2 regions of the Streptomyces sp. NPDC015139 genome follow, and region 2 is predicted to be linked to the other one. Evidence: riboswitches for the same ligand, from Rfam matches in the RefSeq annotation. Region 2 holds a riboswitch; the other holds the start of a gene.
The links. Region 2 has a riboswitch for thiamine pyrophosphate ahead of ACF08B_RS27575 (thiamine ABC transporter substrate binding subunit). Riboswitches for the same ligand answer to the same signal wherever they lie in the genome.
Positions count from the first base shown of each region.

Region 1: another riboswitch for thiamine pyrophosphate. It lies ahead of thiO (glycine oxidase ThiO); the one in region 2 lies ahead of ACF08B_RS27575 (thiamine ABC transporter substrate binding subunit).

Region 1 covers NZ_JBIBUW010000005.1:172,704-176,985, reverse strand. The annotation lists gene ACF08B_RS15740 (NAD(P)/FAD-dependent oxidoreductase) at 1-898, opposite strand, end outside; gene ACF08B_RS15735 (hypothetical protein) at 931-1,281, opposite strand; TPP riboswitch at 1,335-1,446, shown strand; gene thiO (glycine oxidase ThiO) at 1,444-2,625, shown strand; gene thiS (sulfur carrier protein ThiS) at 2,622-2,834, shown strand; partial or broken gene ACF08B_RS15720 (thiazole synthase) at 2,839-3,630, shown strand; gene pknB (Stk1 family PASTA domain-containing Ser/Thr kinase) at 3,722-4,282, shown strand, end outside.
Region 2 covers NZ_JBIBUW010000011.1:96,152-100,433, reverse strand. The annotation lists gene ACF08B_RS27585 (Ku protein) at 1-409, opposite strand, end outside; gene rlmN (23S rRNA (adenine(2503)-C(2))-methyltransferase RlmN) at 564-1,670, shown strand; TPP riboswitch at 1,694-1,801, shown strand; gene ACF08B_RS27575 (thiamine ABC transporter substrate binding subunit) at 1,884-2,957, shown strand; gene ACF08B_RS27570 (ABC transporter permease) at 2,996-4,282, shown strand, end outside.

The DNA.
Region 1 (4,282 bases), on a different contig from region 2:
CGTTGTCCCAGTGGTGGACGAGCAGCCGCTCGCCGTAGCGGGCGGAGGGGAAGGAGGCGCAGTCGCCGACCGCGTACACGTCCTCGGCCCCGGTGCGCAGGCGGGCGTCGGCGACGACCTCGCCGTGCGGCCCCAGCTCGATGCCGGAGCCGGCCAGCCAGCCGGTGGCCGGGCGGGCGCCGATGCCGACGACGACGGCGCCCGCGGGCAGCCGGGTGCCGTCGGTCAGCACCACCGCGCCCGGTTCGACGCGCTCCACGCGCGCGCCGGTGCGCAGTTCGGCCCCGCTGTCGGCGTACCAGGCGGCCATGGGCGCGGCCACCTCGGCGGGCAGGGCACCCGCGAGCGGCCGGTCGGCGGCCTCGACGACGGTCACCGCGCAGCCCGCCTCCCGGGCGGCCGTGGCGAACTCGGCGCCGATCCAGCCGGCGCCGACGACCACGATGTCGTGCTGCCGGAGCAGCACGGGCCGCAGCCGTTCGGCGTCGTCCAGGGTGCGCAGCAGGTGCACGCCGGGTACGCCCTCGGTGCCGGGCAGGGTGATGGGTTCGGCCCCGGTGGCCAGGACCAGGACGTCGTAGGGCACCGGGCCCGCCTCGGTGTCCAGCACGCGTTCGGCGGGGCGCAGGCCCTGCGCCTCGCAGCCGAGCCGCAGCTCGACGCCGAGGGACTCGAAGTCGACGTCGAAGGCGGAGCCCTCGGCCGTGCCGAGCAGCACGGCCTTGGACAGCGGCGGCCGGTCGTACGGCTGGTGCGGTTCGGCGCCGATGACGGTCACGGCTCCCTCGAAGCCCTGTTCCCGCAGGGCGACCGCGGTCTGCACCCCGGCCATGCCCGCGCCCACGACGACCACGCGCCGTTCCTGTGACGTGCCCTGTTGCGGTGTCTGCTCGCTCACCCGATCACCATAGACAACTGACGAAACGTCAGTCAGGGGGCGTGCTCGGTGACCTGCTCCACAACGCTCGTACCGCTGCCCGGAGCGGACTCCCACTCCCAGGTCTCCTCCAGCCGCAGCCGGCCGTCGGGCAGCTCCACGACGGTGGACACGCAGTGCCCGCAGGCCGTGGTCCCGTCGGTGCGCAGCTGCACGTACCGGAAGTCCAGCCGGTCGCCCTCGCGGGTCCCGACCAGATGGCCGCGCACGACCTCGCCGCCCGCGTACTCCGCCCAGACCTCGCCGTCCTTCTCGTGGTAGGCGAACCGGGTGCGGGTACCCACCTGACCTGGGGCCTGGTCCGCGACGGGGGCGAGGATCAGACCGTCGAGCGAGCGGTGCATGCCGGAGGGCTCCCTTACGGGTGACGAGCGGGGCGGGCTAGGGTGGCCACCGTACAAGCACTCGCGGGAGCCCGGACGCACCGGGCTGAGAGGGAGGCTGGCGGCCTCCGACCGTACGAACCTGATCCGGGTCATGCCGGCGAAGGGAGGGGCTGGACGCCCATGTCGTCACGTACGTCCGACGTCCTCGTCATCGGGGGCGGGATCATCGGTCTGGTCACGGCCTGGCGCGCGGCGCAGCGCGGGCTCACCACGGCCGTGGTGGACCCCGAGCCCGGCGGCGGGGCCGCGCGGGTCGCGGCGGGGATGCTCGCCGCGGTCACGGAACTGCACTACGGCGAGGAGACGCTGCTCGCCCTGAACCTGGAGTCGGCGCGCCGCTATCCCGGCTTCGCGGCCGAGCTGTCCGAGCTGACCGGCCACGACCTGGGCTACCGCCGGTGCGGCACCCTCGCGGTCGCGCTGGACGCCGACGACCGCGCCGACCTGCGGGAACTGCACGCGCTCCAGCAGCGCTCGGGCCTGGAGTCGGAGTGGCTGTCGGGGCGCGACTGCCGGCGTCTCGAGCCGATGCTGGCGCCCGGGGTGCGCGGCGGACTGCGGGTCGACGGCGACCATCAGATCGACCCGCGGCGGCTGGCGACGGCCCTGGTGGCCGCGTGCGAGCACGCCGGGGTGGTGTTCCACCGCACCTGGGCCGAGCGGCTCGACGTCGTGCGCGAGCGGGCCGCCGGCGTCACCACGGCGGACGGCACCGAGCTGCGCGCGGAGCAGGTCGTGCTCGCCGGCGGAAGCATGAGCGGGCGCCTCCCGGGCGTGCCGGACGCGCTGCTGCCGCCGGTCCGGCCGGTGAAGGGGCAGGTGCTGCGGCTGGCCGTGCCCCGGCGGTTCGCGCCGTTCCTGAGCCGGACCGTGCGGGCCGTGGTCCGCGGCAGCCACGTCTACCTGGTGCCGCGCGAGAACGGCGAGCTGGTCGTCGGCGCGACCACCGAGGAGCTGGGCTGGGACACGACGGTCACGGCGGGGGGCGTGTACGAGCTGCTGCGCGACGCCCACGAGCTGGTCCCGGGCATCACCGAGCTCCCGCTGACCGAGACCCGGGCCGGACTGCGGCCCGGCTCCCCCGACAACGCCCCGCTGCTCGGCCCGTCCGGCCTGGACGGACTGCTGCTGGCCACCGGGCACTACCGCAACGGCGTGCTGCTCACACCGGTCACCGGGGACGTGCTGGCGCACGCGCTGGCCACCGGTGACCTCCCCGAGGAGGCCCGCCCGTTCACGCCCCAGCGTTTCACCGCCCCGCCGCCGGAGCGGCCCGCACGTCTCATGGAGCAGTCCGCATGACCCTCAGCCTCACCGTCTCCGTCAACGGGGAGCACCGGGAGATCGCCCCGGGCACCGCTCTCGACGCCCTCGTCCGCACCCTCACCGCGGCGCCCTCCGGGGTGGCCGCCGCCGTCAACGAGACGGTCGTGCCGCGTGGCCGGTGGGCGACCACCGCGCTCGCCGAGGGCGACCGCGTCGAAGTACTCACCGCAGTCCAGGGAGGCTGAACCGATGGCCGACGACCCCTTCGTCCTGGGCGGTGTGCACCTGGACTCCCGGCTGATCATGGGCACGGGCGGCGCGCCCAGTCTGGACGTGCTGGAGCGGGCGCTGACCGCCTCCGGCACCGGGCTGACCACGGTCGCGATGCGGCGGGTGGACCCGTCCGTGCACGGCTCGGTGCTGTCGGTGCTGGAGAAGCTGGGCATCCGCGTGCTGCCGAACACGGCGGGCTGTTTCACCGCCGGGGAGGCCGTGCTGACCGCGCGCCTCGCCCGGGAGGCACTGGGCACCGACCTGGTCAAGCTGGAGGTCATCGCCGACGAGCGGACCCTGCTGCCGGACCCGGTGGAGCTGCTGGACGCGGCGGAGACGCTGGTCGACGACGGTTTCACGGTGCTGCCGTACACGAACGACGATCCCGTGCTCGCGCGCAGGCTGGAGGACGTCGGCTGTGCCGCGGTGATGCCGCTGGGCTCCCCGATCGGATCGGGGCTCGGCATCCGCAATCCGCACAACTTCCAGCTCATCGTCGAGCGGGCGGGCGTACCGGTGATCCTGGACGCGGGCGCCGGTACGGCGTCCGACGTGGCGCTGGCGATGGAGCTGGGGTGCGCGGGCGTGATGCTCGCCTCCGCCGTGACGCGGGCGCAGGAGCCGGAGACGATGGCCGCGGCCATGCGGCACGCGGTCGAGGCCGGCCGGCTGGCCCGGCTGGCGGGGCGGATCCCGCGCCGCCATTTCGCCGAGGCGTCCTCCCCGGCCGAGGGGCGCGCGCAGCTGGACCCCGAGCGCCCCGCCTTCCCGTCACCCGACAGTCACAGCTCTGCTGCATTCCGTCCCCACAATGGCGCAACGGGTGGGAGCGCCGTGCGCCCCTCGTAGACTCCCCTGCGTGGATACGACCCTTCAGGACCCCCTCGTCGGGCAGGTGCTCGACGGCCGTTACCGCGTCGAGGCACGGATCGCGGCCGGCGGGATGGCCACGGTCTACCGGGCCCTGGACACCCGCCTGGACCGCGTCCTCGCGCTGAAGGTGATGCACCCGGCGCTCGCGACCGACGGCTCCTTCGTCGAGCGGTTCATCCGGGAGGCCAAGTCCGTCGCCCGGCTCGACCACCCCAACGTGGTGCAGGTCTTCGACCAGGGCACCGACGGGTCGTACGTGTACCTGGCGATGGAGTACATCGCCGGGTGCACCCTGCGGGACGTGCTGCGTGAGCGGGGGGCGGTGCAGCCGCGGGCCGCGCTGGACATCCTGGAGCCGGTGCTGGCCGCGCTCGGCGCCGCGCACCGGGCGGGGTTCGTCCACCGCGACATGAAGCCGGAGAACGTCCTGATAGGGGACGACGGCCGGGTCAAGGTCGCCGATTTCGGGCTGGTGCGCTCGGTGGACACCGTGACCAGCACGACCGGTGCCGTCCTCGGGACGGTGTCGTACCTCGCTCCGGAGCAG
Region 2 (4,282 bases):
CCTTGCTGGAGCGGCTGAGGGCCTGCACCAGCAGCTTGTACGGCTTGGCGGCGACCTGGCCCGCCGGCTGGAGGTAGTACCCGTCGGAGATCCGGATCGGATCGATCGACGCGAGGGGGACGAACGCGTCGATCTCGATGGCCTTCGCCGTGGGCAGCGGCAGGTTGCTCAGGTCCTCGTCCGTGATCGGGATGACCTGCGTCCTGGTCACCTCGTAACCCTTGCCGATCTCGTCCTGCGGGACCTCGCGGTCCTCCAGCTCGCACACCTTGCGGTAGCGCACCCGGCCCATGTCCTCCAGGTGGTACTGGTGGAAGTGGATGCTGTGGTCCTCCGTGGCGCCGACCACGTTGATCGGCACGGTGACCAGGCCGAACGAGATGGCGCCTGACCAGATGGTTCGGGGCATGACCAACCTCCGCAGTCGCCCCGAGCACCGTCAGCCTATGAGCGCCCCAGCCGCACCGCACGCGGGCCTACGCCACGCCCAGCCCCCTGCTGAGGCCGGTCGAGCGAGCCACACCGCCGGGTCACCCATGTGGATCTGCGACACTGGTAACGCTATGCCTAAGCCCGGAGAACTCATCTTTGTCGCGCCGCGCGGAGCCAAGAAGCCGCCGCGGCATCTCGCCGACCTCTCGCCCGCCGAGCGCAAGGACGCGGTGGCCGAGATCGGGGAGAAGCCGTTCCGTGCCAAGCAGCTCTCGCAGCACTACTTCGCGCGGTACGCGCACGACCCCGAGCAGTGGACCGACATCCCCGCCGGGGCGCGCGGCAGGCTGCAGGAGGCGCTGTTTCCGGAGCTGATGACCGTCGTACGGCATCTGTCGACCGACCAGGGGACCACGCGCAAGACGCTGTGGCGGCTGTTCGACGGCACGCTCGTGGAGTCCGTGCTGATGCGGTACCCGGACCGGGTCACCATGTGCATCAGCTCGCAGGCCGGATGCGGGATGAACTGCCCGTTCTGCGCCACCGGCCAGGCCGGCCTCGACCGGAACCTGTCCACCGCCGAGATCGTCCACCAGATCGTGGACGGCATGCGGGCGCTGCGCGACGGCGAGGTGCCCGGCGGTCCGGCGCGGCTGTCCAACATCGTCTTCATGGGGATGGGCGAGCCGCTCGCCAACTACAAGCGGGTCGTGGGCGCCATCCGCGCGTTGACCGATCCCGCCCCGGACGGGCTCGGTCTGTCCCAGCGCGGTATCACCGTCTCCACCGTCGGGCTGGTGCCGGCCATCCACCGGTTCGCCGACGAGGGCTTCAAGTGCCGGCTCGCGATCTCCCTGCACGCCCCTGACGACGAGCTGCGCGACACCCTCGTCCCCGTGAACACGCGGTGGAAGGTGCGCGAGGTGCTGGACGCCGGGTTCGACTACGTCGAGAAGAGCGGCCGCCGGCTGTCGATCGAGTACGCGCTGATCCGTGACATCAACGACCAGGCCTGGCGCGGCGACCGGCTCGGCCGGCTGCTCAAGGGCAAGCCGGTGCACGTCAACCTGATCCCGCTCAACCCGACGCCCGGTTCCAAGTGGACCGCCTCCCGGCCGGAGGACGAGAAGGCGTTCGTCGAGGCCATCGCCGCGCACGGCGTACCCGTCACGATCCGGGACACCCGTGGCCAGGAGATCGACGGAGCCTGCGGTCAGCTCGCGGCGACCGAGCGGTAATCTGGCCACGTTCCGACAACCTCATATTCCGACAGGGGAGCGCCACAGCGCTGAGAGTGCGGCAATCGGGCCGCAGACCCTCTGAACCTCGCCCAGGTCATTCTGGGTAGGAAGTTCGGTCTTTCACTCAAGCTGTTGCGCCCTGCCCGGGCCCCCTCGCGGGACCCGGGCGGGGCCGCGTCTCTTCCTGGCCAACCCCCAGGAGGACATCCAGTGCACAACAAGACCTTCGTGGCCGTGGCGGTCGGGCTCGGCCTGATCAGCCTGTCCGCGTGCGGTTCCGGCGAGAGCAAGTCGTCCGGTGACAGCAGGACCGTGACCCTGGTCAGCCACAACTCGTGGGCCGTCTCCAAGAAGGTGCAGCGGGACTTCGAGAAGCAGTCCGGCTACAAGCTCAGGGTCCTCGAGGACGGCGACGCCGGTCAGGCGGTCAACAAGGCCATCCTGACCAAGGACCACCCGCAGGGCGACGTCTTCTTCGGCGTCGACAACACCCTGCTCTCCCGCGCCCTCGACAACGGGCTGTTCCAGCCCTACACGGCCAAGGGCCTCGACAAGGTCGGCGCGTCGTACCAGCTGGACAAGGACAAGCACCGGGTCACGCCCGTCGACTACGGCGACATCTGCGTCAACTACGACAAGGCCTGGTTCAGCAAGCACAAGCTGGCCCCGCCGCGGACCTTCGCTGACCTCGCCGAGCCCGCGTACAAGAACCTCCTCGTCACCGAGAACGCGGCCACCTCCTCGCCCGGCCTCGGCTTCCTGCTCGGCAGCGCCGCCGAGTACGGCGACCAGGGCTGGCAGGACTACTGGAAGAAGCTCAAGGCCAACGGCGTCAAGGTGGTCGACGGCTGGGAGCAGGCCTACTCCCAGGAGTTCTCCGGCTCCACCGGAGGCAGGAAGGCCGGCGGTGACCGCCCGCTCGTGGTGTCGTACGCCTCCTCGCCGCCCGCCGAGGTGATCTACGCCAAGAAGCGGCCCGGCACCGCCCCGACCGGAGTCGCCACCGGCACCTGCTTCCGGCAGATCGAGTTCGCCGGGCTGCTCGACAACGCGCGGAACACCAAGGGCGGCAAGGCGTTCATCGACTTCCTGGTCTCCAAGGAGTTCCAGGAGGACATGCCGCTGAACATGTACGTCTACCCGGTGGTGCGGGGAGCCGCGGTGCCCACCGAGTTCACCGAGTACGGCCCGGCCGCCGAGCACCCCGAGACCATGGCGCCCGGGAAGATCGCCGCCAACCGCGACCAGTGGGTCAAGTCGTGGACGTCGCTCGTACTGAGGTAGCCGTGTCCCGGCGGGGGAGCGCGGCGCGGCTCGGCCTGATGGCCCTGCCCGTCGCGTTCTTCGCGCTGTTCTTCGCCTGGCCCGTGGCCGCGATCGTCACGCGCGGGCTGAAGGCGGACGGCGCCTGGCGGTTCGGGCGGATCGTGGACGTGGTCACCCAGCCGGACATCCGGCACGTGCTGTGGTTCACCACCTGGCAGGCGCTCGCCTCCACCGCGCTCACCCTGCTGCTCGCGCTGCCCGCCGCCCATGTCTTCGCCCGCCTCGACTTCCCGGGCAAACAGCTGCTGCGGGCCGTCGTCACGGTTCCGTTCGTGCTGCCCACCGTCGTCGTCGGCAGCGCCTTCCTGGCGCTGGTCGGGCACAACGGGCTGCTGGACGAGCTGTGGGGGGTACGGCTGGACACCACGGTGTGGTCGATCCTGCTGGCCCACGTCTTCTTCAACTACGCGGTCGTCGTCCGCACGGTCGGCGGGCTCTGGTCCCAGCTCGACCCCCGCCAGGAGGAGGCCGCCCGGATGCTGGGCGCCTCACCGCTCACCGCTTGGCGCAGGGTCACCCTGCCCGCGCTCGCGCCCGCCGTGGCCGCCGCCGCCCTGATGGTGTTCCTGTTCACCTTCACCTCCTTCGGGGTCGTGCAGATCCTCGGCGGACCGGCCTTCTCCACCCTCGAAGTGGAGATCTACCGGCAGACCTCCGAGGTCTTCGACCTGTCCACGGCCGCCGTCCTCACCCTCGTCCAGTTCGCCGCGGTCGGCGCGATCCTCGCCGTGCACGCCTGGACCGTACGGCGGCGCGAGACCGCCCTGCGGCTGGTCGACCCGAGGACGACCGCCCGCCGGCCGCGCGGGTTCGGGCAGCGGGCGCTGCTCGCCGGGGTCCTCGCCACCGTCGCGGTGCTGCTGCTCCTGCCGCTCGCCGTACTCGTCCGGCGTTCCCTCGACGGCTGGGGCCTCGGCTACTACCGGGCCCTGACCGATTCCGACGGCGGTACGTTCCTGGTGGCGCCCGTGCAGGCCGTGTGGACCTCGCTCGAGTACGCCCTCGCCGCCACCGCCATCGCCGTGGTGATCGGAGGTCTCGCAGCCGCCGCGCTGGCCCGCCGGGACGCGGGACGGCTGGTACGGGGTTTCGACGCGCTGCTGATGCTGCCGCTCGGCGTGTCCGCGGTGACCGTCGGCTTCGGATTCCTGATCGCGCTCGACAAGCCGCCGCTGGATCTGCGCCAGTCCTGGATCCTGGTGCCGCTGGCCCAGGCGCTGGTGGGCGCCCCCTTCGTCGTACGGACCATGCTGCCCGTGCTGCGCGCGGTGGACGGGCGGCTG